Regions from separate parts of the Mesorhizobium robiniae genome, predicted to be linked through region 1. Evidence: predicted binding sites of a transcription regulator. Region 1 holds the regulator's gene; the other holds the start of a gene.
What was found. Region 1 encodes LexA, which represses DNA repair genes until DNA is damaged. Its sites were predicted from a motif close to TGTTCNNNNTGTGTTCNG; they were not measured.
Positions count from the first base shown of each region.

Region 2: ABID19_RS20570 (helicase-related protein) is a predicted target of LexA. The motif match lies at 8,852-8,869, and genes of this name have one in related genera.

Region 1 is NZ_JBEPMC010000006.1:19,139-34,566, reverse strand. It holds gene ABID19_RS17380 (NCS1 family nucleobase:cation symporter-1) at 1-980, shown strand, start outside; gene ABID19_RS17375 (DUF1697 domain-containing protein) at 1,016-1,555, opposite strand; gene ABID19_RS17370 (CTP synthase) at 1,574-3,211, opposite strand; gene ABID19_RS17365 (L,D-transpeptidase) at 3,348-4,481, opposite strand; gene secG (preprotein translocase subunit SecG) at 4,694-5,155, opposite strand; gene tpiA (triose-phosphate isomerase) at 5,330-6,097, opposite strand; gene ABID19_RS17350 (SurA N-terminal domain-containing protein) at 6,242-8,134, shown strand; gene trpD (anthranilate phosphoribosyltransferase) at 8,131-9,141, shown strand; gene trpC (indole-3-glycerol phosphate synthase TrpC) at 9,146-9,997, shown strand; gene moaC (cyclic pyranopterin monophosphate synthase MoaC) at 10,064-10,561, shown strand; gene ABID19_RS17330 (molybdopterin molybdotransferase MoeA) at 10,561-11,766, shown strand; gene lexA (transcriptional repressor LexA) at 11,871-12,623, shown strand; gene ABID19_RS17320 (ComEC/Rec2 family competence protein) at 12,617-15,073, opposite strand; gene gltX (glutamate--tRNA ligase) at 15,176-15,428, shown strand, end outside.
Region 2 is NZ_JBEPMC010000007.1:205,042-220,469, reverse strand. It holds gene ABID19_RS20610 (xanthine dehydrogenase family protein molybdopterin-binding subunit) at 1-1,826, opposite strand, end outside; gene ABID19_RS20605 ((2Fe-2S)-binding protein) at 1,829-2,290, opposite strand; gene ABID19_RS20600 (TetR/AcrR family transcriptional regulator) at 2,411-3,010, shown strand; gene ABID19_RS20595 (patatin-like phospholipase family protein) at 3,025-4,155, opposite strand; gene ABID19_RS20590 (3-hydroxybutyrate dehydrogenase) at 4,193-4,975, opposite strand; gene phaR (polyhydroxyalkanoate synthesis repressor PhaR) at 5,406-6,017, opposite strand; gene ABID19_RS20580 (acetyl-CoA C-acetyltransferase) at 6,314-7,498, shown strand; gene phbB (acetoacetyl-CoA reductase) at 7,627-8,349, shown strand; gene ABID19_RS20570 (helicase-related protein) at 9,036-12,449, shown strand; gene ABID19_RS20565 (RNA-binding S4 domain-containing protein) at 12,464-12,850, shown strand; gene fdxA (ferredoxin FdxA) at 13,000-13,338, shown strand; gene ABID19_RS20555 (CarD family transcriptional regulator) at 13,704-14,285, shown strand; gene ABID19_RS20550 (amino acid ABC transporter ATP-binding protein) at 14,448-15,221, opposite strand; gene ABID19_RS20545 (amino acid ABC transporter permease) at 15,218-15,428, opposite strand, start outside.

The sequences.
Region 1 (15,428 bases):
GGGCGCTGCAGTTGCTGATTATCCAGAAAGGCATGGAAACGGTGCGGCGCTTCCAGGACTGGGCCGGTCCGGCGGTTTGGGTGATGATGCTGATCCTGGCGATCTACCTCTGTGTCAAGTCAGGGACTTTTGCCTTCACCAGCGACATCCCGATGGATGTGCTGCTCGAAAAGACCAAGGATGCGGGCGTGCCCGGCACGCCGGGCTCGTGGACTTCGCTGTTCGCGGTGGCGGCGATCTGGGTGACCTATTTCTCGGCGCTCTATCTCAACTTCTGCGATTTCGCCCGCTACGCGCCGGACAAGGCATCGCTGCGCAAGGGCAACATCTGGGGCCTGCCGGTCAATCTCATCCTGTTCTCGCTGGTCGCCGGCGTCACCACGATTGCCGCGTTTGACGTTTATGGCGAAGTGCTGCTGCATCCCGACCAGATATCGGCCAAGTTCGACAGCTGGTTCCTGGCGGCGCTCGCAGCCCTGACCTTCGCCGTGGCGACGCTCGGCATCAACGTGGTGGCAAACTTCGTGTCGCCGGCTTTCGATTTTTCCAACGTCTTTCCACGGCAGATCGACTTCAAGAAGGGCGGCTATATCGCGGCGCTGATCGCGCTGGTGCTCTACCCCTTCGCGCCATGGGAAGGCAGCGCTGCCTCCTTCGTCAACATCATCGGTGCGACGATGGGACCGATCTTCGGTGTCATGATGGTGGACTATTACCTGATCCGGAAGGGCGAGGTCGACGTCGAGGCCCTCTACAGGGAAGACGGCGAGTTCCGCTTCCAGAATGGTTGGCATGTCAACGCCTTCATCGCAGCCGGCATCGGCGCGATCTTCTCCTCGCTCCTGCCGAACTTCACCAACTGGCTGCCGTCGTGGTGGGGCGTCTACGGCTGGTTCTTTGGCGTGGCGATCGCAGGTGTCATCTACTATGTGCTGCGTACGATGGCACTTGGTGCCCGGGCCAGGACGGCAAAGGCTTGAGATATCCAATCGGGGCGGCGCAATGCCGCCCCGCTCTACTTAGCGACCATTTCCGCCAATTTGCGCACTGTGTTCCAGTTGCGCGACGTGCCGACACCGAGACGTTTATGGCTTGTCGCCGCAAGCAATCGCGAACTTGGCGTTTCGCGGGAAAAGACGACCCAGATGTCGCCGCTGACCGCCCGCATCTTTTCATCCTTGCCGACATAGGCGTCCAGCGCCGCGACGGCTTCCGCCGGAACGGGCTTGCGCATTACGCGCACCGCCACCTGGTCCGCGGCGGCAGCCGATTCGGCGGGAAACGGATTGCCGGCCGCAAGCATCAACCAGTCATTTGCGCGGCGCACGATGATATCGACATGGCGGCCGAAGGTTGCCTCGAACGCTGCTTCGAGCCGCCCTTCCAGCACTGCAATTTCCGTTTCTTGCGCCTCGAAGACCAGATTGCCGGTCGCCACCAGCGTGCGCGGGTTGCTCAGCCCCAGGCCTTGCGCCATAGCCCTGAGATCGGACATGACGACCCGGCGTCCCTCGCCTAGGACGATGCTGTAAAGCAGAGCGACATAGGTTTGCACGGCAGCCGGGCGGCAGGCCTAGACCAATCGCGACTGTTCCACTGCCGCTTCGATGAAGCTGGCAAACAGTGGATGCGGGTCGAGTGGCCGGCTTTTTAGTTCGGGGTGGTACTGCACGCCGATGAACCAGGGATGGTCTGGATATTCGACCGTCTCCGGCAGGACGCCGTCCGGCGACATGCCGGCAAAGACCAGGCCGCAATCCTCAAGCCGCTCCTTGTAGTCGACATTGACCTCATAGCGGTGGCGGTGACGCTCGGAAATCTGCGTGTCACCATAGATGTCGGCGATTTTCGAGCCCTTGGCGAGGTCCGCCTGATAAGCGCCTAGCCGCATGGTACCACCGAGATCGCCGGTCTCTCTGCGCTTCTCCAGCATGTTGCCTTTCAGCCATTCGGTCATCAGGCCGACGACCGGCTCCTCGGTCGGGCCGAATTCGGTCGAAGAGGCATGCTCGACGCCGGCCAGCGAACGCGCCGCCTCGATGCAAGCCATCTGCATGCCGAAGCAGATGCCGAAATACGGCACCTTTCGTTCGCGGGCGAACTTCGCCGCCAATATCTTGCCCTCCGCACCGCGTTCGCCAAAGCCGCCGGGAACCAGAATGCCATGGACCTTCTCCAGCCACGGCGCCGGATCCTCCTTCTCGAATATCTCGCTCTCGATCCAGTCGAGCTTAACCTTGACGTGGTTGGCAAGACCGCCATGCGACAGCGCCTCGATCAGCGATTTGTATGCGTCCTTGAGGCCGGTGTATTTGCCCACGACGGCGATGGTCACCTCGCCTTCGGGATTGTGGATGCGATTGGACACCGCTTGCCAGGGCTCCATGCGCGGCTTCGGTGCCGGATCGATGCCGAAGGCGGCCAGCACTTCCGAATCGAGCCCTTCATTGTGATAGGCCATCGGCACGTCGTAGATGTGCGGCACGTCGAGTGCCTGGATGACCGCGCTTTCGCGCACATTGCAAAACAGCGACAGTTTGCGGCGCTCTTCCTTGGGAATGGGGCGGTCGGCACGGACCAGCAGAATATCAGGCGCGATGCCGATGCCGCGCAACTCCTTGACCGAATGCTGGGTCGGCTTGGTCTTCAATTCGCCCGCCGTCGGTATGTAGGGCATCAGGGTCAGATGCACATAGACGGCGTTGTTGCGCGGCAGGTCGTTACCGAGCTGGCGGATCGCCTCCAGGAACGGCATCGCCTCGATGTCGCCGACGGTACCGCCGATCTCGCACAGGACGAAGTCGTAATCGTCATTACCATTGAGGACAAAATTCTTGATCTCGTCGGTGACGTGCGGAATGACCTGCACGGTGGCGCCAAGATAGTCGCCGCGCCGCTCCCGCTCGATGATGTTCTTGTAGATGCGGCCGGTGGTGATGTTGTCCTGCTGATTGGCCGAGCGGCCGGTGAAGCGCTCATAATGGCCAAGATCGAGATCGGTCTCGGCGCCGTCATCGGTCACGAAGACTTCGCCATGCTGGTATGGCGACATCGTGCCGGGATCGACGTTGAGATAGGGATCAAGCTTCTTTATGCGCGCGCGATAGCCTCGCGCCTGCAAGAGGGCCCCAAGGGCCGCTGCAGCGATGCCTTTTCCGAGTGAGGAGACCACGCCGCCTGTGATGAATACATATCGCGCCATGGGAGTCATCGCTTAACGCGGCCGAATTGATTCCGCCAGAGAAAAAACCGCCGCGAAGGCTTTTTCCCAAGAAGGCGTTCTGGTGACGGGCGAGCAAAACAAAAGGGCCGGCAAAGCCGGCCCTTCGGCAGTATCGTTTAAAACGTCAGATGATGACGACCTTGGTGCCGACTTTCACCCTGCGGTAGAGATCCATGACATGCTCGTTGATCATGCGGAAGCAGCCATTGGAGGCGCTCGTTCCGATCGACTGCGGCGCGATGGTTCCGTGAATGCGCAGATGTGTGTCCTTCTTACCCTCATAGAGATAGATGGCGCGCGCGCCGAGCGGGTTGTCGCCGCCGCCGGGCATGCCGTCCTTGTACCGGCCATAATTCTTCGGTTCACGCTTCTGCATGTCGAGCGTCGGAATCCAGCGGGGCCATTCCTGCTTATCGCCAACTGCGACCGTGCCCTTGAACTGTAGGCCCTCACGGCCGACGGCGATGGCATAACGGCGGGCGGTCGACGAGGATTCGACGAGGTAGAGGCGGCGTGCGCTCGTATCGATGACGATGGTGCCGGGATTGTAGCCGGTGAACTCCACGCTCTGCGGCACGAACTCCGGCTTTACGGTGAACTGCTTCTTGGCTTCCTTCCTGGCGAGTGCGGCGTCAAGAGCGCGCGTCTCGGGGAGCAGCGACATCGAAGAGGACGAGGCGCTGCCGCCGAACAGGCCGGCGAACAGCCCGACGCTCTGCGGTTTCTGTCCGATCGCCTCGCTGCGCAATTCGCCATTGTTGCGGACCAGCGCAACGTTCATGGCCTCGGCGGAAACTGGTTCGGCCGACTGGATCGGTACGAGGGGTTGAACCGGTTCGATGATCTTGACGGCCTTCTTCTTAGCCGGCTTGGCGTCAGCCAGCTGGGCAGCAGGCTTATCTTTCTTGGCAAGGCCCTTCTTGGCAAGAAATGCCTGCCGTTCCGCGTCGGCCTTGGCTTTGGCCGCCTCGCGCATCGCCAGCTTCCTGGCCTCGATCGCCTTGGCTCGAGCGGCCTCTTTGTCGGCGGCGATCTTGGCTTCGAGCTTGCTGATCTGGGCAAGATCGTCCGAAGTCGGCTTTTTCTTCTTCTTGAGGAGCCTAAGTTGCGCCGTGTCGCTTTTGGCGGCGACGTTGACGACGTCAGTTGTCACTGCGGCCTTAGAGGCCGAATTGCCCGCCGGCATGGCCGCGTAAGCGGGCGCACCAAGGCTGAGCGCGGCACAAAGGCCGGCTAAAATGAAGCTGCGAAGCTGCATGGCGAAGATCCGATCGTTCAATGCTTGTTGCCCACGGCGTCGCCCGGCGTCCCCCAAGGACCCCGAAAGTGCCGCGCGCAATCTATAATCGATTAATCGAAGGCGCCTCAAGCGCCGCGTCGTGCCGTGCCCGGTCGAATCTACGTGATCGTGCGGCATTTGCCGCGACTGTGTTCAAACAACAACAGATCGCGGCGCCGGACGTCCGTCGATTACTGGTTTGGAACCTGCGGCGTCACCGGCGCCGTGGCGCCGTTTGTGGCCGGCGGCGTGGTCGAATCCGCGGCAGGCGGCGCAGTAGGAGCCGGCGCTGCTGCATCATTGCCGGAAGGCGGCGTCGGTGCCGTGTTGCCGGAAGGCGGCGCAGGCGCCGTAGTGCCAGGCAACTGGTCGAGCACGCCACCGCCCGCGCCGTTCGCCGCCGGCACGCGATCGAGAATATCGATCGGCTTCTCGCCGTAACGGGCGATGATCGACAGCGTCAGCGAGGTGACGAAGAAAGCCGCCGCCAGGATCGCCGTCGCCCGTGTCAACGCGTTGGCAGCGCCGCGCGCGGTCATGAAGCCCGATCCGCCGCCGATGCCGAGGCCGCCGCCTTCGGAGCGCTGCAGCAGCACCACGCCGACAAGAGCGAGCACGACCATGAGGTGGACGACGATCAGTACGGTTTCCATAGGTTATCCTGGCAAAGCCTTGCGCGGCCGTGGATACGACCGGTGATTTGGAGGCGGCTCAATACAATGCTTTGATGGCATTTCCAAGCCCGCAGCCGGAATATGGGAAGCAATGCGCCCTTTGCAACGATTTCCGCTGCGGCACCGCCTATCCCAGCCCGCCAGGACTGGGTGCTACGAGATATTTCGATAGGCTTCGGCGATGCCGAGAAAGTCCGCCGCTTTCAGACTGGCGCCGCCGACCAGGGCGCCGTCGACATTTTTCACGCCAAGCAGTTCGACGGCGTTCGACGGCTTGACCGAGCCACCATAGAGAATGCGCATCTTCGCCGCTGCGCTGCCAAGCTTTTCCGACAGTTTTTCGCGGATATGCGCGTGCGCCTCCGTAACGTCGGCGGCGGTCGGCGTCAGTCCTGTGCCGATCGCCCATACCGGCTCGTAGGCGATGACGGTATTCGACGCCGTGGCGTTGGGCGGCACCGAGCCGGAGAGCTGGCGCGACAGCACGTCGAGCGTAGCGCCCGCTTCGCGTTCGGCTCTCGTCTCGCCGATGCAGATGATCGCCACCAGCCCGGCACGCCACGCGGCGGACGCCTTGGCCTGAACGATGGCGTCGTCCTCGTTGTTATCGGCACGACGTTCGGAATGGCCGACGATGACGTGGCTGGCGCCCGCGTCTTTCAGCATCTCGGCCGAAATGCAGCCGGTATGGGCGCCGCTCTCCTTGGTGTGGCAATCCTCGCCGCCGGCCCGGACCGGCGTGCGCGACAAAATCTCTGCGGCGTGCGCAAGCAGGGTCGCCGGAACGCAGACCAGCGCTTCGGTCTCAGCATCGAGCCCGCTCATGAAGCCGTTGCCGATCATCCTGAGTTCGTTGAGCGAGGCACTGGTGCCATTCATTTTCCAGTTGCCTGCGACCAGCGGGCGGATTCCTGGCGTCATGGGATTTGCTTCTCCGGGCAATATTCGGCTGCGTCCTCACTAGCAAACTCAGCCCACAAAGCAATCGACAGTGGGCCGGAAGGACGCTATTGCGCTTGTTTCAGACTCGGCGCATGCGAAAATGCGCAAAAATCGGAAGTGACCATGCTTGGTATCTTGAGAAACGCGGCGGGGACCTGGGTCGCGAAGGCGTTGCTGATATTGTTGGTGTTGAGTTTCGCCGTCTGGGGCATTTCGGGGCAGCTTCTGGGTGGTTTTGCAGGCCACGACGCGGTTATCACGGCCGGAGGCACCAAAGTATCGATCAACGAGTATCGCCTCGCCTATGATCGCCAGATCAGCGTGATGTCGCAGCAATTCGGCCAGCGCATCAGCCGCGAGCAAGCGACGGCGCTCGGCCTGGACAACCAAGTGCTGGCGCAACTCGTGTCGGGTGCAGTCCTCGATGAGCAGGCCCGCAAGCTCGGGCTTGGGCTGTCCAAGGACCGCCTGGCCCAACTCACGCATGAAGACCCCGCCTTCAAGGGTCCCGGCGGCAGCTTCGACAGGCGAACGTTCGAATACATTCTGCAACAGGTCGGTATGCGGCCGGAAGACTACCTCAGGAACCGCGCCCAGGTGGCTGTGCGCCAGCAGATCGTCGAGGCGGTTTCGGACGGTCTCAAGACTCCGGATACCTTCTTGAAGGCGGTCGCGCTCTATCGTGGCGAAGACCGCACCATCGACTATGTGACGCTGCCGAAATCACTGGTCGAGCCGATCGAAGCGCCGTCCGACACAGTACTCTCGGCCTTTTTCGAGGAAAACAAGAAGACCTATGCGGCGCCCGAATACCGCAAATTCTCCTATGTCAGGCTCGAGCCGGAAGACATCATGGATCTGAGTGCTGTGACCGACCAACAGGTCAGCGAGGACTACAACAAGAACAAGGCGCGCTACACCACGCCGGAAACGCGCACCATCGAACAGCTCGTGTTCAAAACGCCTGATGCCGCGAAGGCCGCGCTCGATTCACTCAGGACCGGCGCAACTTTCGACAAGATCGTTGCCGCCGAGGGTAAGACGCAAGCCGACACGCTGCTCGGCACGCTGACCAAGGACAAGATCGCCGACAAGGCGGTGGCAGACGCCGCCTTCGCGCTAAACGCCAACGAGGTCAGCCCGGTCGTTCAGGGCGCTTTTGGTCCGGTGCTGCTGCGCGTCACCGATGTCAAGCCCGAAGTGGTGAGGCCGCTGGCCGAAGTGTCCGCTGAGATCCGCAAGGATCTGGCGCTGAGCGAGGCGAGCCGCATTCTGCTTGATGTGCATGACAATTACGAAGATATGCGCGCTTCGGGCAGCACGCTCGCGCAAGCGGCCGAAAAACTGAAGCTTAAGGTCGTCACCATCGATGCAATCGATCGCACCGGCCAGAGGCCGGACGGCACCGTCGTCAACGACCTGCCGGAATCGCCGGATCTCATCAAGGCGGTGTTCGACGCCGAACCCGGCGCCGAGAATCCCGACCTCACCACCGCCGGCAACGGCTTCGTGTTTTACGAAGTGGATTCGATCACGCCGGCCCGCGACCGCACGCTGGATGAAGTCCGCCAGAAAGTAGTGGCCGACTGGACGGCGGCGGAAACGACCAAGCGGCTCACGGCGAGAGCGGACGAACTCGAAAAGCGTCTCAAGGCCGGCGCCACGCTCGATGTGATCGCAAGCGAGCTCAAGCTCGAGAAGCAGACCAAGCGCGGCGTAAAGCGCGAGGCGGACGACGTCGATTTTGGCAAGGAAGGGGCGGCTGCGATGTTCGACGAGGGCGAAGGCGGGACTGGGTTGATCCCCTCGCCCACCGGCGACGGACAAATCTTGTTCAAGATTGCCGAAGTCTTCGAGCCTGCCGGAGCCGACGCGAGCTCGGTGCCGGAAGACGCACAGAAATCCTTCACCTCCGGCCTGTCGGACGACCTGCTCGACCAGTTAGTGGCGCAGTTGCAGACCCAATACGACGTTCGCATCGACCAGACCGCCGTTGCCCAAGCCCTGACCAGATGAGCGCGCTCAAGACCCATATCGCCAAGGTTGCCGCCGGCGACGCCCTTTCCTTCGAGGAGGCGCGGGAGGCCTTCGACATCATCATGTCGGGCGACGCGACACCCGGCCAGATCGGCGGCTTCCTGATGGCGCTGCGCGTGCGCGGCGAGACGGTGAGTGAGATTTCCGGCGCCGTCGCCACCATGCGCGCCAAGATGCTGCGTGTCGAAGCGCCCGCTGGCGCCATCGACATCGTCGGCACCGGCGGCGACAATTCGCACAGCGTCAACATCTCGACCGCTTCCGCCTTCGTCATCGCCGCCTGCGGGGTGCCGGTGGCCAAGCATGGCAACCGCGGACTGTCGTCGCAGACCGGCGCCGCCGACGTGCTGACAGCGCTCGGCGTCAAGATCGATATCCCGCCGGAAACGATCGGCCGCTGCATCCACGAAGCAGGCGTCGGCTTCATGTTCGCGCCGGCGCATCATCCGGCAATGAAGCATGTCGGCCCGACCCGCGTCGAGCTTGGCACCCGCACCATCTTCAACCTGCTTGGTCCGCTCTCCAATCCGGCCGGTGTCGCCAGACAGATGGTCGGCGTGTTCTTGCCGGAGTGGATCATGCCGGTGGCCGAGACGTTGAAGGCGCTGGGCGCCGACCACGCCTGGGTCGCCCATGGCGACGGCTATGACGAGATTACCACCACCGGTGAAACCCAAGTGGCCGAACTGGTCGGCGGCGAGATCCGCAGCTTCACGCTGACCCCGGAAGCGGTGGGACTGAAGCGTCACACCAAGGACGAGTTGCGCGGCGGCGATGCCGCCTACAACGCCCAGGCGCTGCGCGACATGCTGGGCGGCGCTGCCGGCGCCTTTCGCGATACGGTGCTGATGAACGCCGGCGCCGGACTGGTGGTGGCGGGCAAGGTAACAACGCTTGCCGACGGCATGGCGACGGCGGCGCAAGCCATCGACAGCGGCCGCGCGCTGCAAGTGCTCGACCGGCTGGTCGAGATTTCGAACGGATAGAGCCGTGTCTGACATTCTGCGCAAGATCGAAGCCTACAAGCGCGACGAGATCGGGGCGGCAAAGGCGCGCGTGCCGCTTGCCGAGATCAAGGCGCAGGCGAAGGACGCCGATGCGCCACGCGGCTTTCTCGCGGCCCTTGAAGCCAAGCGCAAATCCAGCAGTTTCGCGCTGATCGCCGAGATCAAGAAGGCGAGCCCGTCCAAGGGTCTGATCCGCGCCGATTTCGATCCGCCGGCGCTGGCCAGGGCCTATGCGAAAGGCGGCGCCGCCTGCCTTTCGGTGCTGACCGACGCGCCGTCCTTCCAGGGCGCGCCTGAATTCCTCACCGATGCGCGCAGCGCCGTGACATTGCCCGCTTTGCGCAAGGATTTTCTGTTCGAGCCTTATCAGGTTTTCGAAGCCCGTGCGTGGGGTGCGGATGCCATCCTGATCATCATGGCGAGCGTCGATGACGCCATGGCCAGGGAGCTCGAAACGACGGCTTTCGAGCTTGGCATGGACGCGCTGGTCGAGGTGCATGACGAGGCCGAGACGGAACGCGCGCTGAAACTGTCGTCACGGCTGATCGGCATCAATAACCGCAACCTCCGGACGTTCGAAACCAGTCTCGACACCTCGGAGCGGCTCGCTGCGATGGTGCCGGCCGACCGCCTGCTGGTCAGCGAGAGCGGTATTTTCTCGCACGAAGACTGCCGCAGGCTGGAACGGAGCGACATCGGCACCTTCCTCGTCGGCGAGAGTCTGATGCGGCAACAGGACGTGGCTGCCGCAACGCACCTGCTTTTGATGGGCAAGGCGCCGGCTCATGCATCGGCCCGAAAATCAGAATCGATTTTCGGAGAGCACGATGCTTAGATTCAAAGTGTTAGAGCGTACCATGTGCGTCCAAACGGACGCACATCGCTCTAAGGCCATCTGACGATGACGACCGCCCTCACCCATCTTGGCGCGACAGGCGAAGCCAACATGGTCGATGTCGGCGACAAGGCGGAGACGACGCGCACGGCGATCGCCGAGGGTTTTGTCTCGATGCTGCCGGAGACGCTCAAAATGATCCTCGATGGCGACGCCAAGAAGGGCGACGTACTCGGTACGGCGCGCATCGCCGGCATCATGGCGGCCAAGAGGACGCATGAGCTGATACCGCTCTGCCATCCGCTGCTGTTGACTAAGATATCCGTCGACATCGAACCGGACGCGGCGCTGCCCGGCCTGAAGGTCACGGCATTGGCCCGCGTCACCGGCAAGACCGGCGTCGAGATGGAGGCGCTGACCGCCGTCTCGGTCGCTTGCCTGACGATCTACGATATGGCCAAGGCGGTCGACCGCGCCATTGTGATCTCGGGCGTCAGGCTGGTGGAAAAGACCGGCGGCAAGTCCGGCGACTACAAAGCGGGCGCCCAGGGGACAGGCCGATAATGGCGCTGCTTCCGGTCGCCGAGGCGCTAGAGCGCCTGCTTGAAGATGCGGCGCCCTTGCAAGCTGAAAGCGTCGCCCTGATGGACGCCGCCGACCGCGTTCTGGCGGAGCCGCTCATGGCGCTCCGCACCCAGCCGCCCTTCAACGCGTCCGCCATGGACGGCTATGCCGCGCGGGCCGAGGATGTCGCCTCCGTGCCGGCAAGACTTTCGGTGATCGGCATGGCGCCGGCCGGACGCGGCTTTGCCGGAACGGTCGGTCCGGCGCAAGCCGTGCGCATCTTCACCGGCGCGCCGCTTCCCGCAGGCGCTGATACCATTGTCATCCAAGAGAATGTCCGCGATCTCGGCGGCGGCAGCATCGAAGTGACCGCGCCGACGGTTGAAGGCCGCAACATTCGACGCCTCGGGCTCGATTTCTCGAAGGGCGACGTCCTGCTGGAGAAAGGTCGCCTGCTTGATCCGGCGGCGTTGTCGCTGGCGGCGTCGGCCAACCATCCGCAGGTCAGCGTGGTGAAACGGCCGTTGGTCGCTATCATCGCTACCGGCGACGAATTGCTGCCGCCGGGCAGCGAGCCTGGCCCCGACCAGATCATCTCGTCCAATGCCTATGGCGTCGCCGCTGCAGCCCGCTTGGTCGGCGCCGACGCGCTCGATCTCGGCATCGCCTCCGACCGCAAGGAGGCGATCGCCGCGTTGGTGAAAAAAGCGGTCGATGCAGGAGCCGACGTCATCGTCACGCTGGGCGGCGCCTCAGTCGGCGACCACGACCTTGTGCATGACGTGCTGACTGGCGAAGGCATGACGCTCGATTTCTGGAAGATCGCCATGCGACCGGGCAAACCGCTGATGTTCGGCCGGCTGGGCGACGTCCGCTGCATCGGCCTGCCTGGCAATCCAGTGGCGAGCCTGGTCTGCACACAGCTTTTCCTGAAGCCGTTGCTTGCGCGGCTCGGCGGCCGCGCCTACCGGCAGGACATGCGTCAGGCGCGGCTCGGCGCCGCCATACCGGCCAACGATCTCAGGCAGGACTATGTACGCGCGGTGGTGAAGGAAGACACCGGCACGCTAACGGCGACGCCGTTCGGCATCCAGGATTCCTCGATGCTCAGAACGCTGGCCGATGCGAACGGGCTGATCGTGCGTGAGCCATTTGCACCCCCAGCCGCGACAGGCGCCGCCTGCAGCGTGCTGATGTTACGCTGAACAAACCGTCAACGCATTCATTAAACTTTAAACAGTTGCGGAACACAACTGGAACAGATAGTGTTTGTTCTGGGTTTGTTTTTCTGATTCTGTTGGGGGTCGCGATGCTGACACGCAAACAACATGAGCTGTTGATGTTCATCCACGAGCGGCTGAAGGAAAGCGGTATTCCGCCATCGTTCGACGAGATGAAGGAAGCGCTCGACCTGGCCTCCAAGTCGGGAATCCATCGGCTGATCACGGCACTGGAGGAGCGCGGCTTCATTCGTCGGCTGCCCAACCGCGCTCGCGCGCTGGAGGTGCTGCGCCTGCCCGATTCGATCGCGCCCGGCCTCAATGCGGCGCGCAAATTCTCGCCGAGCGTCATTCAGGGCAGCCTTGGGCAGAGCAGCCATGGACAGGGCAGCCTCGGGCGGCAGATCAAGCCGGCGCCTTCACGCATGCCCGCAGCCGGCAACGACGACGACGTTGTCGCCACCGTCTCCATCCCGGTGATGGGCCGGATCGCTGCCGGTGTGCCGATCGATGCCATCCAGCACCAGACGCATTCGATCTCGGTGCCACCGGACATGATCACCGGCGGCGCGCACTACGCGCTGGAAGTCAAAGGTGATTCGATGATTGAGGCCGGCATTTTCGACGGCGATACGGTCATCATCCGCAACGCCGACACCGCCCAGCCTGGCGAGATCATTGTCGCCCTGGTCGACGAGGAGGAAGCGACGCTGAAGCGGTTCCGCCGTAAAGGCGCCTCGATCGCCCTGGAAGCCGCCAATCCGGCCTATGAGACGCGCATATTCGGGCCGGACCGGGTCAAGGTGCAAGGCAAGCTGGTTGGATTGATCCGGCGTTACTGAACGGCAGCTTTCTTGGCTTTCTCAGGCTTGCGGTAAGGCGGCAGACCCCTCGCCTCGCGCGAAAATCTCCGCTGCTCATGCCAGGGCCTGTATGGCTGTTCGACGGCAAAACGGATTTCTGCGCGCGTCGTCGCAGATTGCGGATCGAAGAAGACGGCAGCACTGCCCATGCGAGCGAGCTGGCGTTTGGTGACGACGAGAACCAGCGGGTTGCGGCAGGGATTATAATAGGCTGTGGCGTCGTCAATAACGAGCAAATCCGCAAAGCCACAGGCCGGCCGCGCGGTTTTGCGGTCGTCGGCGAGCGCGATGATCGCGCCGGACGGATGCCGGGCGATGCAAAGGCCGTCAGTGCAGTAAAAAGGCGCTCCCGGCGGCAGGTCGGCCGGGTCGGCGATGTCGAACCGCACGTCTCCTTTTTCGAATGTCTCCGGCTCGACAATAGTCGCTGAAATCAGCGCATGTTTCCAATTGTCGGTGGTGAATTCGTTCGAGCGCACTCGGTTGACGGCAAGTTCTCCCCCGCCGATCGGCAGCGCCACCAGATGCGCGTCCTCCGAGATCAGCACGTCGGGGGTGCGTGTCTCGGAAATCGTCAGCAGGCCGGCGAGCGCAAAGGGAAGTGCCGCAAGCCGCAACCATGTCGTCGCCATTGTGGCAATGACCAGGGCGACCGTCACCAGCAGAACCGACTGCAACGAAATCAGCCCGACTGCATCGACCGGCGAACGCTCGGAGATCCATCCCGATATTGCGATCATGGCCGTCAGCCCCTTGCCCATCATGTAGAGGAAAGGCCCGTCGAGGCCGAAAGGCATTGCCAAGGCGCTGACGACGGCCAGGAACATGACGACCGTAACGATCGGCATGACGGCCAGATTGGCGAACAGGCTGAGCGGCGAGACGCGCTGGAAGTGCCAGATGGCGAAAAGCGCGGTGGCGCTGCCGGCAATGATGGAAGTCATTGCGATGGTACCTGTCCCAGCGAGGAGTTTGCGCGTGACGAAAGCGACCGGTGACCGTCGCTGCGGCGGCGCCTTGGCCTTGTCGGCACGATAGTCCGACCAGCCGGCATAGGCGCCTACGAGAGCCGCGGTCGCGGCGAAGGACATCTGGAAGCTGGGGCCGACCACCTCGTGCGGCGACACGACGATGACGGCGATCGCTGAAATCGTCAGATTGCGCATGGTGAGTGCGGCCCGATCGAACAACACGGCGACAAGCATCACCGCCAACATGATGAAGCTGCGCTCGGCCGCGACCACGACACCGGAAAATATCAGATAGGCAGCTATGGAAACGAGTGCGGCGCCGGCCGCATATTTTTTGACCGGCCTACGCGACGAAAAATCGGGAAACAGCGCAAAGGCGCCGCGCAGCAATCCCATGATGGTGCCGGCAACAAGCGCCATGTGCAGGCCGGAAATGGAGATGATGTGGTAGATGCCGGTGCGCCGCATCGATTCGTTGATTTCTTCGGGGATGCCGGCACGCACGCCGACGATCAGCGCAGCGGCAATCTCCCCCTCGGCCCCACCGATGCTGTCCCTGATGTGGTCGGCGATGGTTTCGCGCGCCTTTTCGATCGAGGCGGAAAGGCGCGCGGCTAACGGTGCATCCTCGGAAGCGACGATCTTCGGATTGCCGAGGAAAAAGCCGCTGGCGCCAATGCCGGCGAAATAGCTGTCAAAGGAGAAGTCATAGCTGTCCGGCCTAACCGGGCCAGTCGGAGGCAGAAGCCTCACATAGCCGGCCACCACCGAGCCTGCGGTCATCTCGGCGGGAGTTTTGCGTGCCGAAACCCTGACACGTTCCGGTGCATAACGCAGGGTCGGCCGGGCGGTCGATATCACGTCGATGGTCAGCCTGATCCGGCCGTTCGCCATCTGGTCGAGCCTGACGACGCGGCCGGTGAGCTGGGTCTGGATTACCGAACCGAGCATCTGCGTTCCCGCGCGCCAGGTTTCAACCTTGGCGGCGAGCACACCGAGTGCGCACAGCAACGCTGCCATGAAACACAAATGCGTTTTGCGCCATGACCGCGTGACCGCTGCACACAATGCCGTGAGGACCACGACGGCGATGGGTTGGGGAAAGCCCGGTTCCACGGCAAGCGAAAAATAGACGATCACGCCGGATGCCAGGAAAACCGGCACCAGCAGGAAGGCGACGCCGCGGTCGAGTTCCATGCCGGCCGCCGAAACAACGCTGTTGCGGACAGCGGATGGTGCGAGGCGACGGAACTGTCGGCGGAAACCAACGACAGGCCTGGGTGTTGGACCGGGTATTGGCGCGGAGCGGCCTGGCGAAAGAAGCTGGATGCCCGAGTGCGACCCAGGCAACGAAACGGGTAGCGGCTCGGCGTGAGGAACGTCGGCAAACAGCGATCGTTCGCTGACGCTTGCGACCACGCCCTCGCTCTCGTTCACGCCGCGGCCTGGTCCAGCCATCGGGTCTGCCCCTTGCGCCCTTGACCTCCTATGCTACATGAACGCGCGACGCGCGAAAGTCCGCGCAACCACATCCGTTTCCTGCGCCTGCCTGAGAGTTCCATGTCCGACAAGGTCGTAACCCGTTTTGCCCCCTCGCCCACCGGCTTCCTGCATATTGGCGGGGCGCGCACGGCGCTGTTCAACTGGCTGTATTCGAAACACACCGGCGGCACCATGCTGCTGCGCATCGAGGACACCGATCGTGAGCGTTCGACGGCTGCGGCAACCGCTGCCATCCTCGACGGGCTCTCGTGGCTCGGCCTCACCTGGGACGGCGAGCCGGTATCGCAGTTCGAGCGCGCGCCGCGCCACC
Region 2 (15,428 bases), on a different contig from region 1:
GCCTCGCCCCATTTCGCCATCTCGGCGACCTTTTCGACCACCTTCACCGCTGCCGGGTAGGCAGCCATCAGCTTCTTGCGCAGTTCGACCGGGTCGGTTTTCCCGGCGACGGCGATCTCGTCCAGAAATCCTTCATGGAAGAACCCGTTGATTGAACTGCCGACCGATCGCCAGGAGCCGACGGGGATGGAGACGGGCGCAGCGACGCCGGTCACCCGGTAGTTCGGGATCGTATAGGGCTGGTTAAAGGCTCCGTCGACGATGGACTTGTCGGGACCGAGCGGCGATATCGAGGGAAACAGCCGGCGCAAGGTGCTGGCTATCAGCGATGGCGAGGCGATTGTCATGTCGACGGCGATCGGCATGCCGTCGCCGCCAAGCCGCGCCTGGAATTTACCGACAGAAGCCGGCCGGTACGCGTCGTGGCGCATGTCCTCCTCGCGTGTCCAGATCACCTTGATCGGCCGGCCTGCCGTTTCTTTCGCCATCAGCGCGGCACAGAGCGCAAAATCCACCTCGACACGTCGGCCAAAGCCGCCGCCCATGAATGTGGTATGCACGCCGACCTTGTCCTGTTCGATGCCGACAGCATTGGCGCAAAGCTGGCGCACCAGGGTCGGCGCCTGGTTGCCGCACCAGATGTCGAGGACGCCGTCCTTCAATTGCGCCGTGGCGTTCATCGGCTCCATCGTCGCATGGGCCAGATAGGGCACCGCGTAGTCGGCCTCGACTATTCTTTCGCGCGGCGCGTCGGCGAAGGCAGTATTGACATCGCCATCGTCGCGCATCGCCGACCCTTTGGTTCTAAGCGCCTGCTTCAAGGCTTCGGAAATGGCGGCGCTGTCCAACGGATATTCGGGATCCGCCCATTCGGCGTCGATCGCCTCCGCCGCCTTGAACGCCGCCCAGGTGTTTTCGGCGATGATGCCGAAGCCGTGGCCGTAATTCGTTTCGATCGGCACGATCTTGATCACGCCAGGCATTTTCTCGGCCTTGGAGAAGTCCGCCTTGACCGGCTTGGCCCAGAACCGCGGGCTCATCTTGACCGTGCCGTACAGCATGTCCGGCAGCGTCACGTCGATGCCGAAGATCGGCGCCCCGGTGACCTTGGCCAGCATGTCGACGCGTTTTTGCGCTTTGCCGAGCAGTTTCCAGTCGGCTTTGTCCTTGAGCCTGACATCCGCAGGCGGCGGCATCGTCGCAGCGGTCGCGGCGACGGCGCCATAGGTCACCGACTTGCCTGACGCCTTGTGCAGGACCGTGCCATTGGCTGTTTCCAAATCGGTCGCGGCTACACCGAACTTTTGCGCGGCCGCAGCAATCAGCATCTGCCGAGCGGCGGCGCCTGCTTGCCGCATCTTGTCGAAACCGTCGCGCGTCGAGGCCGAGCCGCCAGTGCCCTGGAGGGCGAGGAATTTTCCGACGACGCCCATGCCGGCGCGCACTGCTTCGGCGGTCATGCTTTCGTCGAAGAAGGCGAACGGACCGCCCTCTTCCAGGATCGCCGTGTTGTAGTAGGCGTAAGCGGCCGGGCCATGCTCGACCTTGACCTGATCGAGACTGACATCGAGCTCTTCGGCAACCATGGCGGCAAGCGTCGTCGAGATGCCTTGGCCCATCTCGGCTCTCGGCGCGACGACGGTGATGGTGTTGTCGGCGCCGATCTTCACATAGGGATTGAAGGTCGCTTCACCGGCCGCGAGATCACCTTCCAGCGGATTCGGATAGGGTTTGCGGTAGTAATAATAGCCGACGGCGACGCCGCCCGCGACGGCGGCCGCGCCGATGAGAAACGTGCGGCGGGCGATCTTTCCGATACTGGCCATGGTCAGATCCCCGCCGTCTTGAGCACGACCGCTCGTTTGATCGCCGCGCGAATCTTCGGATAGGTACCGCAGCGGCAGAGATTGCCGCCCATGGCATTGTCGATGTCGGCATCGGTCGGGTCGGCGATCTCGTCGAGCAGCGCCACCGCACTCATGATCTGGCCGGCCTGGCAGTAGCCGCACTGGGCGACCTGCTCTTCCAGCCATGCCTGCTGCACTGGATGCAGCTTGCCTTCGGCGCCGATGCCTTCGATCGTGGTGACCGCGCCGGTGACTTCGCCGACCGGCAGCGAGCAGGAGCGGACGGGCTGGCCGTCGATATGCACCGTGCAGGCGCCGCAAGCGGCGATGCCGCAGCCGAATTTCGGCCCGGTCTTGCCCAAGAGGTCGCGCAGCGCCCACAGCAACGGCATTTCCGGATCGGCATTGATGTCGAGTGCCTGCCCGTCGACAGTGAGGCGCATGGGGATACCCTTCGTTGTCGTCCACAGCCCAAGGCGAATGGCCGATTGGTCATTCGTCCTTATACATCTTGACAAATTTCGTTATTTTGTCAATAGAGTTGCGGCAGATAGTGTTTGCCAATGATCGAGATCGAAGACATCGCCGACATAGACCCCAAACGCGCCCGTATCCTCGACGGCGCGATGAAGGTGTTTTTGGCCTATGGCTTCGCCCGCACCACCATGGACGACATTGCACGTGCCGCCGACATGTCGCGGCCGGCGCTCTACCTCCAATTCAAGAACAAGACCGACATTTTCCGCGCCATAGCCATGATGCTACTCGGCCGTTCGATCGAGCAGGCGAAAACGGCGCTTGCCGGCGACGGCGCCTTCGCCGACCGCATGACGCGGGCCATCGACGGAGCGCTGATCTCGATGATGCGCACCGTCGTCACCTCGCCGCATGGCGCCGAACTCCTCGACATGAAGTCGAGTGTGGCCGATCTGGTCGGATGCTGGCGCGGCGGTCTTGTCGAGCATGTCGCCACGGCAGTCGAGAACGAGGCCAGGAGAAACGGCGCCGACCTCACCGCCAGAGGCCTGTCGGCAAGACTGCTGGCCGACATGCTGCTTGACGGGCTGGAAGGCATGAAGACGCGCATCAGCGATCCGGACGAGCAACGACAAGCCGCCGCCGCCCTGATCAGGGTGATCGATCTAGCCCTGAAAAAAGGCTGACGTCCCCAAACGCCTCAGACTTGGCGGCGCGCCGCCTCGGGCTTCTTGCGCGCCGCGAGGAACGCCTTCACCCGCCGGCCCGGCGCCGGACGGCGTACCGGCTTGAAGCCGTCGTCGAGCTCGCCGGAGAGATCGAGCGTCGGCCGCTTGCCGACGGCGTCGTAATTCTCCTCCAGCCAGTCGCTGGCGGCGGTGCGGCCGAGGTCGCGCAGATAGGTCAGGAACGCCCATTCGGCATTGACCTTGGACGATGCCGACAGGTCCTTGAACGCCTCATCGGCATCGATCCGGTGCATGCGGATGTCGCGGTATTCGCCATGCGGCAGCCGGCCGGCGGCGATCAGCTCCTTAACGAAGGCGATCGAGCGGAATTCGCGCAGCAGCCCGGCGTTGAAGGTGATCTCGTCGATGCGGTTCTGGATTTCGTTGGCGCTCTTCGGCGTCCCCTCGCGCACCACCGGATTGATCTGCACCAACAGCACGTCCTCGGTGGCAGCCGTCTTGAAGAATGGAAACAGCGCCGGATTGCCACCATAGCCGCCATCCCAGTAGGGCACGCCCTTGATCTCGACGGCGCGGAACAGCTGCGGCAGGCAGGCCGACGCCATGACCGTGTCGAGGTCGATCTCGCCATCGGAAAAGACGCGCAACTGTCCGGTCTCGACATTGGTCGCGGAGATGAACAACTCCATCGACTTGCAGGCGCGCACATTGCCGAAATCGATCTCCTGCTCGATCACGTCGCGCAGCGGGTTGAGGCCGAGCGGGTTGGCGACATAGGGCGAAAACACCCGCGACATGGTATCGAAAAAGAGGTAGCCGGGCGTATTCTCGATCGACCAGTTGCCCCAGGCCACGTCCCACGGCATGCGCTGCACCGGGCTGAAGCGGCCCTTCAGCGCCACCGCTCGCCAGAAATCGTCGAGCTTGCGCCGCGCGCCCTCGACGCCGCCGCGCACGAAACCGTCGGCCAGCGCCACCGCGTTCATGGCGCCGGCGCTGGTGCCCGACACCGCCGCGATCTCGAGCCGCCCGTCCTCCAGCAGTCGGTCGAGCACGCCCCACGAAAAAGCGCCGTGCGAGCCGCCACCCTGCAGTGCGACGTTGATCTTCTTGGGCTCCTCCGCCTTGCCGTTTGTCGTCATGGCGTTGCCCTTTGTGTGTCCAGACTTGTTTCGCAATTCACTGGGCGGTCCAGCCGCCGTCGACTGAGATATGCGTGCCGTTGATCTGCGCCGCCGCATCGGAACACAGGAATACGGCGGCTGCCGCGACCTGCTCGACCGTGACGAATTCCTTGGTCGGCTGCTTTTCGAGCATGACCTCGCGGACCACCGTGTCGCGATCCATTTTGTTGGCCTTCATCTGGTCGGGGATCTGCGCCTCGACCAGCGGCGTCAGCACATAGCCGGGGCAGATGGCGTTGCAGGTGATCTTGTCGCGCGCCAGTTCCAACGCGACCGTCTTGGTCAGCCCCATAATGCCGTGCTTGGCCGAGACATAGGCCGACTTGAACGGCGAGGCGACCAGCCCGTGGGCCGAGGCGATGTTGACGATCCTGCCGCCGCCGGCTTCTCTCATCAGCGGGATGGCGGCGGCGATGGTGTGAAACGCCGACGACAAATTAATGGCGATGATCGCATCCCACTTCTCGGTCGGAAATTCTTCCACCGGCGCGACATGCTGGATGCCGGCATTGTTGACCAGAATGTCGACCGAACCGAATGTCTCGGCTGCCTTCGCAACCAGCGCCCGGCATTCGGCCGGCTTCGACATGTCCGCCTTGATATAGGCAGCCCTGACCTTGTGATGTTTGGCAATCGCTTCGGTGATGGCCCGGTCGTCGGCCGTGTCGGAGAAGGAATTGACGACGACGTTGCAGCCTTCTGCCGCGAGTGCATGGGCGATAGCCAGACCGATGCCCGAGGTGGAACCCGTGACGATGGCGGTTTTTCTGCTGGGCAAGGCGAAATCCTTCGGTAGGGTGCTAACGGGAACATATTGCAGTGCAGCATATATGTCTCGTGTGGCGCAAGAACAGCGGCACGGATCGGCGACGACATGAAATTTTTGTCATGAAGATGCCGTTCTCACTCGAAGTTGGGCCTCTGACAGGCTGCGTGAAACCAGTTTTGTCAGCGCTCCGGGCAGCCTCTTTGGATGCTCCTAAGATTTGGTTTTGGCTGGAATGGTCATCTGGCTCATGAAAAGATGCAGAGCGCTCTGCACAGCGAGGGATGACGGCTCGGACGGATGCCACTCCGGAAAATGGCCATCAATCGCCATGCGCGCCAACCATAGACAAAGGCACGCGCGGCAAGCACCAGATGATCGAGATCAGTGTCTGACACGGGCCGCTGAGGATGGTTTCGGCCGGACCTTGTCCGGCCGGTGATCACGACATGGTGTCGAGCTTGCGCTGCATGGCGGCGATCTGTTCCTTCAACTCCTGAAGGTCGTCGGGTTTTTCCGATGCTTCTTTCCTGGCTGGCTCTGCCGGCGCTGCAGAAGAGCCATTCGAGCCTGCGGGTGGGAAGGGCGTGAACAGGCGCATGGCGTTCTGGAACATCTCCATGTTGCGGCGCGTCTGTTCTTCCAGCGCCTTGATGGGCGTGGCGATCTTCATCATGTCGAGCGGTGACTTGCCCAAGGCACCCTTCATCTGCTCGCGGAAGCGCTCTTGTTCCTTTGAGAAGGCGATCATCGACTGCTCGAGGAAGCTCGGCACGATCATCTGCATCTGGTCGCCGTAAAAGGCGATCAACTGGCGCAGGAACGGAATGGGCAACATGTTTTGGCCATCCTTGTTCTCCAGTTCGAAGATGATCTGGGTCAGCACGGGATGGGTGATGTCGTCGCCGGTCTTGGCGTCCTGGACGGTGAATTCCTCGCCTTTCTTGACCATTTCGGCAAGATCCTCGAGCGTCACATAAGTGCTGGTGCCGGTGTTATAGAGGCGGCGATTGGCATACTTCTTAATGATAATCGGTTCGTCTTTCGCGGCCATCAATATCCTCCCGGGACACCGGCACACTTGAGTAAGCAGCCGATAACGATTGCGCTTTTCAAGGATATGCGCAAAAGCGTCACAATTCCAAGTGGTTTGTGCAGTGCGGGATCGATTAATGCTGCATGGCGGGCTAAATATGCTGCGCAGCAACGGGCGGGCTGTTTCCATGGCGATGCGCAACCTGCTTGCGGCGCATAACCGGCATGCCCATTTCCGGTTTGACTTGGGTCATGGAAAGGGCAAGAAAAGTCGTTAACCGCACCTCAATTCGACCCCGAAGTCTGGAGAAGAACATGTCCGCTTCCAATGCCATTGTCGTCGCCAGCGCGGCGCGCACGCCCGTCGGTTCCTTCAACGGCGCCTTTGCCAACACACCGGCCCATGAACTGGGCGCCGTCGCCGTCAAGGAAGCGCTCGCCCGTGCCGGCGTCGACGGTAAGGAGGTCGATGAGGTGATCCTCGGCCAAATCCTGACCGCGGCTCAAGGCCAGAACCCGGCGCGGCAGGCGGCGATGGCGGCCGGCGTACCGCAGGAAGCGACCGCCTGGGGCCTCAATCAGCTCTGCGGCTCGGGCCTGCGCGCCATCGCACTCGGTATGCAGCAGATCGCCCAGGGCGATGCAAAAATCATCGTCGCCGGCGGTCAGGAATCGATGTCGATGGCGCCGCATGCCCAGCACCTGCGTGGCGGCGTCAAAATGGGCGACTTCAAGCTGATCGACACCATGATCAAGGACGGCCTGACCGACGCCTTCTATGGCTACCACATGGGCAACACGGCCGAGAACGTCGCCAACCAGTTCCAGATTACCCGCGACGACCAGGACCAGTTCGCCGTTGGCTCGCAGAACAAGGCCGAGGCCGCCCAGAAGGCCGGAAAATTCAAAGACGAGATCGTTGCCTTTACTGTCAAGGGCAGGAAGGGCGACACCATTGTCGACCAGGACGAGTACATCCGCCACGGCGCCACGCTCGAGGCGATGACCAAGCTGAAGCCCGCCTTCGACAGGGAAGGCACGGTGACCGCCGCCAATGCCTCCGGCATCAACGACGGCGCCGCTGCCGTGGTGCTGATGACCGAAGCCGAAGCCGCCAAGCGCGGCATCACGCCGCTGGTGCGCATCGTTTCCTGGGCAACCGCGGGGGTCGATCCGCAAATCATGGGCACTGGGCCTATTCCCGCCTCGCGCAAGGCGCTGGCCAAGGCCGGCTGGTCGGTCGGCGATCTTGACCTGGTCGAGGCCAATGAAGCCTTTGCCGCACAGGCCTGCGCCGTCAACAAGGACATGGGCTGGGACCCGTCCATCGTCAACGTCAATGGCGGCGCCATCGCCATCGGCCATCCGGTCGGCGCCTCGGGCGCCCGCATCTTCAATACGCTGGTCTACGAGATGCGCCGCAGAAGCGCCAGGAAAGGCCTCGCCACGCTGTGCATCGGCGGCGGCATGGGCGTTGCCATGTGCGTGGAAGCACTGTGAGAGCCATATGCGAAGCCGTGAAGACAGACTGAGCAAGCCATGAAATAGTCGGTGGCGAACGGGGTCCAATCGCCGTCAGAGCGATCCCATTCGTCGCCCGCCGCTCATGGAGTAAAGGGAGGAGAAATATGACAAGGGTAGCGCTCGTCACCGGTGGGTCGCGCGGTATTGGCGCCGCGATTTCGATCGGCCTGAAAAATGCCGGTTACCAAGTCGCCGCGAATTATGCCGGCAATGACGAAGCGGCGCAAAAATTCAATGCGATGTCAGGCATCCCGGTCTATAAATGGTCGGTCGCCGACTACGATGCCTGCGCCGCCGGCATCAAGCAGATCGAGGCCGATCTCGGCCCGGTTTCCGTGCTGGTCAACAACGCCGGCATCACCCGCGACGCCATGTTTCACAAGATGACGCGCGAGCAGTGGAAAGACGTCATCGACACCAATCTGTCCGGCGTCTTCAACATGACGCACCCGCTGTGGGGCGGCATGCGCGACCGCAAGTTCGGCCGCGTCATCATCATTTCCTCGATCAACGGCCAGAAAGGCCAGACCGGCCAGGTCAATTACTCAGCCTCCAAGGCCGGCGACATCGGCTTCACCAAGGCCTTAGCGCAAGAGGGTGCTCGCGCGGGCATCACCGTCAATGTCATCTGCCCCGGCTATATTGCCACCGAAATGGTCATGGCGGTGGCGGAAAAAGTGCGTGAATCGATCATCGCCCAAATCCCAATTGGCCGGCTCGGCGAGGCGGAGGAGATCGCGCGCTGCGTGGTCTTCCTCGCTTCCGAGGACGCCGGCTTCATCACCGGCTCGACCCTCACCGCCAATGGCGGCCAGTATATTACCTGAGGCAGACACGCGCGGGGAGACCGGTCCGCATCCGCCAACGGCTCCTCGTCGCGAGATCTCGATACAAGGCCCTGCTCCAATCCGGCACGCAATCGTTAACGGCGACGCCACGGCATGTGCAAAACCCTGTTAGCCACCTGTGGATTCTCGGTGGAAAACCTGTTCACGACACAACATGTTGGGGTGAACAAAACGGGAAAAGCGCGCCAGCGCTGATTCGTCGCCGTTTCGTTCCGGCTTTGGCCGGAGAATTAACGACAAAGGCGGAAAACAGCCCCCGAACCGTTAAGGCGCGTTAGGAAAGGTCAATAATTTCATAATGTTGGGCGGCTCTCGTCAGTCTGCATCGATCGTTCACCGGCAAATGTTAAGAACGACGTCTGCCCTGCATGAATCGGGCCAGTTCAGCGATTCAGCATGTGGTGAGATTCGCCGGCAAAAATCCCAGATATAGCCGTGAACAAACCCTGAATCAGTTGGAGTCAGCGATTCGTAGCTGATTCGTTCCAGACTCGTTCCAAGTGTTAATCAGGACCGGTTGACGACGCCGGACGAGAAGCTTCGACCTGCCATCGGAACATTCCGCTTTCGCTTCGCGCCCGAAATCCCTATGTGTCGGCTGTCACACGCGCCAACACGGGGCGCGCACCCGACAATGCGAGGCAGAGAGCCTTATTTCCAGGTCGATGAACATCCAGCCGAAACATACAGAGCCGCTGATCCTGTCCGGTCGCGACGTGACCGCCGTGCTCGGCCCCACCAACACTGGCAAGACCCATCTCGCCATCGAGCGCATGGTGGCGCATGAAAGCGGCATCATCGGCCTGCCGCTCAGGCTGCTCGCCCGCGAGGTCTATTCGCGCGTCTGCGAGAAGGTCGGCGCTCACAAGGTGGCGCTCATCACCGGCGAGGAGAAGATCCAGCCCGACGGCGCCAGATATTCGGTCTGCACGGTGGAAGCCATGCCGCGCCAGACCGACGCCGCCTTCGTCGCCATCGACGAGGTCCAGCTGGCCGGCGATCTCGAGCGCGGCCACATCTTCACCGACCGCATCCTGCATCTGCGCGGCCGCCAGGAGACGCTGCTGCTGGGTGCTGCCACCATGCATGGCATTCTCCAGCGCCTGCTGAAGGGCGTGTCGGTGGTGACGCGGCCACGGCTGTCGCATCTCGCCTATGCCGGCTCGAAGAAGCTGACCCGCCTGCCGCGACGCACGGCGATCGTCGCCTTTTCCGCCGACGAGGTCTATGCCATTGCCGAACTGATCCGTCGCCAGCAAGGGGGTGCGGCCGTCGTGCTCGGCGCGCTATCGCCCCGCACGCGCAACGCGCAGGTGGAGCTGTTCCAATCGGGTGACGTCGATTACCTGGTCGCCACCGATGCGATCGGGATGGGCCTCAATCTCGATCTCGATCATGTCGCCTTCGCCCAGAACCGCAAGTTCGACGGCTACCAGTATCGCAACCTGACCGCGGCGGAACTCGGCCAGATCGCCGGTCGCGCCGGCCGGCATTTGCGCGACGGCACCTTCGGCGTCACCGGCCAGGTCGATCCGCTGGACGAAGATCTGGTCAAGAAAATCGAAGGTCACGAGTTCGACCCGGTGAAAGTGCTGCAATGGCGCACCGCGCAATTCGATTTCGCCAGCCTCGATGCGCTGAAGCGTTCCACCGAGACCAACGCGCCGGTCGAAGGCCTGACGCGTGCGCTGCCGGCGGTGGATGCGCAGGCGCTCGAACATTTGTCCCGCGACGAGGACATAAGGGCACTTGCCACCGACGCCAGGCGCGTGGCGCTGTTGTGGGAGGCCTGCGCTCTCCCAGACTACAGGAAAATCGCACCGGCCCAGCATGCCGACCTGATCGCCTCGATCTATATGGACCTTGCCAGGCATGGCCATGTCGATGAAAATTACATGGCCGAGCAGGTGCGCCGTGCCGACACCACCGAGGGCGATATCGACACGCTGTCGCACCGGATTGCCCAGATCCGCACCTGGACGTTCGTTTCCAACCGGCCCGGCTGGCTGGCCGATCAGGCACACTGGCAGGAAAAGACGCGCGAAATCGAAGACAGATTGTCGGATGCGCTGCATGAGCGGTTGACGAAACGCTTCGTAGACCGCAGGACTTCCGTCCTCATGCGGCGCCTTAGAGAAAATACCATGCCTGAAGCCGAAATTAGCCCAACCGGAACCGTCCTCGTCGAAGGCCACCACGTCGGCGAGTTGCAGGGGTTCCGCTTCACTGCCGACCAGAGCGCCGGCGGCGAGGACGCCAAGGCGGTGCGCACAGCGGCCCAGAAGGCACTTGCAGCCGAATTCGAAGCGCGGGCCGAACGCTTCGGCGCTTGCGCCAACGGCGACATCGCGCTGGGCTCCGACGGCACGCTGCGCTGGATCGGCGCGCCGATCGGCACGCTGGTCGCAGGCGACGAGCCGTTGAAGCCGCGCCTTGTGCTGCTGGCCGACGAACAGCTCACCGGACCCGCCCGCGACAAGGTTGCGGCGCGCGCCGAGCGCTTCGTCAATTTCCAGATCGAGTCCTTGCTGAAGCCGCTGGTCGACCTCAAGAACGCCGAGCAGATCACCGGTATCGGCCGCGGCATCGCCTTCCAGCTCGTCGAAAATTTCGGCCTCATCAACCGCCGCGACATCGCCGAGGAGATGAAGTCGCTCGACCAGGAAGGCCGCGCCGCCCTTCGCCGGCTCGGTGTACGCTTCGGCGCCTACCACGTCTTCGTCCCGGCGCTGATCAAGCCGGCCCCGGCCGGACTGGTGACGCTGTTGTGGGCGCTGCAGAACGACGGCAAGGACAAGCCCGGCTTTGGCGACGTGGTTCACGCGCTGGCCTCCGGCCGTACCTCAGTGGTGATCGACCCCACATTCGATAAGACATTCTACAAATTGGCCGGCTATCGCAATCTCGGCCGTCGTGCGGTGCGCGTCGACATTCTCGAACGACTGGCCGACCTGATCCGGCCCGCAACCAACTGGAAGCCTGGACTCGGCCAGCGCCCCGACGGCGCCTATGACGGCCAGTCCTTCATGGTGACGCCGCCGATGATGTCGATCCTCGGCGCCACCGCCGACGACATGGAAGAGATTTTGAAAGGCCTCGGCTACCGGGCCGAGCCGAAGCCGGCGATCGAGGTGAAGGCCAGGCTCGAAGCACAGGACAATGCCGCGCGTGAAGCCGCCGCGGCCAAGCAGGCGGCGCAAGAACAAGCCGAGCAGGCCAAGGCAGCGGAAGCCGCGATTGCGGACGCAGCCGCCGTGGCGCAGGCCGAGAGTTCGGGAGCGGATGCGGCTGCCGTGGCAGAGGCCACAGCCGAAGTTACCGCGGAACCCGCCATCGAAGCGGAGCCCGTCGCGGAAGCTCAGCCGGAAACTCCGGCTGAGGTCACGGAAGAGGAGCTGCCTCCAGCCGAAGCCGCAGCTGAAATGCCCGCGGTATCAGCGGCTCAGCCGGAGGCAGAACCCGAAGCCGCCGAGGTTGAGGTCGCACCGGCAGAGCCGGCTTCCGAATCCTCGCCTGTAACGGAAGCAGTGTCGGCGGAACCTGCCGCGGCGGCGGAAGCCGCCACCGGCGAGGCCGCGCCAGAGGTTCCAGCAGAGGCCGAGGAACCAAAACCTATTCTGTTGTGGCGGCAGGGCCGCTTCGATCAGCGCCCGCGCCACCGCCATCACGACAACAGACCTCGTGACAATCGCCCGCGCAACGGGCAAGCCGCGCGCGACGGCCGCGGCGACGCGCCGGCGGATGCCACCGGCGGACAACCGGCCGGCGCTCCTGGCGGCCGCCCCACCCATGAAGGTCGCCGCGACGGCGCCGGCAAGCCGCGCTTCGACCGCAGCAAATTCAAGCCCAAGCCCCAGGGCGAGCCGGGAGAGCGGCGCGACGGCAAGCCGCAGGGCGAGCGTTCCGATCGTCGCGAAAGCCGGCCCGACTGGAAGGGCGGCAGGCAGGACGGCAAGGGTGGCGCGCCAGGTGGAAAGCCCGCGTTCCAGCCTAAGCCTCGCGAGGAGCGTCCCGTGCGCTTCGACCCGGATTCGCCCTTCGCCAAGCTCGCCGCGTTGCGCGACCAGCTGAAGAAGTAAGTTCGCTCGCTCCGATGGTCGCTGAAGGCCGCCAGCGCATCGACAAATGGCTGTTCTTTTCGCGTGCGGTGAAATCGCGCTCGCTAGCAGCGAAGCTGGTGGTGGCCGGACGCGTCCGCGTCAATCGCGACAAAGCAGCGCAGGCCTCCGATATGGTCCGGGTCGGCGACGTCCTGACCATCACTCTCGAGCGGCGCATCTTCGTCTGGAAGGTGCTCGGCACAGGGAGCCGGCGCGGTCCGGCCGAGGAAGCGCGCCTGCTCTACGAGGATATGTCGCCACCGCCGGTACCAAAGGGCGAGGCCGTTCCCGATGCGATTCCCGTGCTGCGCGATGCCGGCAGCGGCCGCCCGACCAAGAAGGAACGCCGGGAAACCGACCGGCTATTCGGCGAAGATTGACGCACAACGGCTTTCGCGGCGCCAACCGCTCCGGAATTCCATTCCGGAACATCGGCATCGCGCGCAACGGCTGCCCTTGCAAGCGGCAGGTAAAGGCGTTACCTGACCAAAAAAAGTCCAACAAAAGCGGGACGTCCCGGAGCCGACTGATGACCTATGTCGTGACCGACAATTGCATAAAATGCAAATACATGGACTGCATCGAGGTCTGTCCGGTCGACTGTTTCTACGAAGGCGAGAACATGCTCGTCATCCATCCCGACGAGTGCATCGACTGCGGCGTCTGCGAACCGGAATGCCCGGCCGATGCGATCAAGCCGGACACCGAGCCCGGTCTCGACAAATGGCTGCAGATCAACACCGAATACGCTGACAAATGGCCCAACATCACTGCCAAGAAGGAGCCTCCGGCCGACGCCAAATCCTTCGATGGCGAGGCTGGCAAGTTCGAGAAATATTTCTCCGCCGAGCCCGGCGAAGGCGACTGACCAGACCGCTGATTCAGCCAGCATAACGCAGCGTAAGGGGCATGGTGCTTTAACTGCCTTGACAGGCGGCGGTCGTGCATGGCCTTCGCGCGTGCAGCAAAACCTTGATTCTTCCGACTTTTTGTGTTATATCAACCAAACATGCCGGTGACACAACGTCGATTTATGGCGCAAACGCCCCAAATCACTGAAAGGTGAATTTCTCAATCCGGACCAGAGTGATCTGGGGCAGGCAGTCGCGATCATGCGGTTTGCCGGCCTCGGCTTTTCCGGCGGGTTCATCGTTGTGCGGCTAACGATCGGTTACCGATCGCGCGAGTTCGGCCGGCAGAATGCCGGTACCACACCAAGGAGTTCATGGCGTAATGGCAACAATCACCCCGCAGAAGAAGTCCAGTGCAGCGCGTCACGGTTTTAAGACCGGCGAGTACATCGTCTATCCGGCGCATGGCGTCGGCCAGATCGTCTCGATCGACGAGCAGGAAGTTGCGGGCCACAAGCTGGAATTGTTCGTCATCGACTTCCAGAAGGACAAGATGCGCCTGAAGGTGCCGGTTGCCAAGGCAACTTCCATCGGCATGCGCAAGCTGTCGGAAGAGGATTATGTCGATCGCGCGCTGAAGGTCGTGCAGGGCCGCGCCCGCGTCAAGCGCACCATGTGGTCGCGCCGCGCCCAGGAATACGATGCGAAGATCAATTCCGGCGACCTGATCTCGATCTCGGAAGTGGTGCGCGACCTCTACCGCGCCGACAACCAGCCGGAGCAGTCCTATTCCGAGCGCCAGCTTTATGAGGCGGCACTCGACCGCATGGCGCGTGAGATCGCGGCCGTCAACCGCATGTCGGAAACCGAGGCGGTGCGTCTCATCGAGGTGAACCTCAACAAGGGGCCGAAGCGCGGCGCCAAGGCCGACAACGAAGAAGCCGAGCAGGAAGAAGCTGCCTGATCGCTTCTCGGCCTAAAATTCGGAAAAACCCGGCCTCGCGCCGGGTTTTTTGTTTTGGGATAGGATGCTTAGCGCGGGGCAGTCTCTCATCAGCTAATCGAATAGTATCGGAGTGTTGCCCTCATCCGCCGACGGCCAGTAGCAGCGCATACAGGCGAAGACCTAGCTTTTGCCGCCGCCTTCCTTCTCCGCCTCCTGTTTCAGCGTCGCGATGAACCGCTTGGTTCGCTGGCGCTCCGGATTGCTGAACAGAACAGCGGCGGGGCCTTTCTCGACGACGGCGCCGGCGTCGAGGAACACCACCTCCTGCGCGATCTTGGAGGCGAGGCGCAGGTCGTGCGTCGCCATCACCATGGTAGTGCCCTCGCGGGCGAGCTGGCTGAGCACGTCGACCACCTCCTGCGCCAGTTCCGGGTCCAGCGCCGAGGTCGGCTCATCGCACAACAGCACTTTCGGCGATGGCGCCAGCGCCCGGGCAATCGCCACGCGTTGCTGCTGGCCGCCTGACAGCGTCGCCGGCCAGGCATCGGCCTTGTGCACCATGCCGACCTTTTCGAGCAGAGCGAGCGCCCGCTCGCGCGCCCTCGCCGCCGGCCACTTCAGCACCGTCACCAGCCCCTCCATGACATTCTCGATCGCGGTGCGGTGTGGAAATAGCTGGAAATTCTGGAACACCATGCCGGTCTGCAGCCGCAGGCGCCGGATGGCCGTTGCGGAAACCTTGCCGCCGGGGTGGAATTCGAGCGCGTCGTCGCCGATGCGCACCGTGCCCGAAGTCGGGATCTCGAGCAGATTGATGCAGCGCAGAAGCGTGCTTTTCCCGCCGCCCGAGGGACCGACAAGGGCGGTGACGCTGCCCTCCTCGATGGTGACGGTCACCCCCTTCAGCACGAGGTTGTCGCCGAAGCGCTTCTCGATGTCGGTGAGACCGATCATGAGCGCGCCTCCAGGAAGCCGCCATAGCGGTTGAGCCGCTTTTCCAAGCGCGTCTGCAATGCCGATAGCACGGAGCTCAGCGCCAGATAGAGGGCCGCCGCCTCGATGTACAGGATCAGCGGCTCATAGGTGGTGGCGACGATGCGCTGCGCCGCCTGGAACATTTCCGGCACGGTGATGGCGGCGGCCAGCGATGTGTCCTTGACC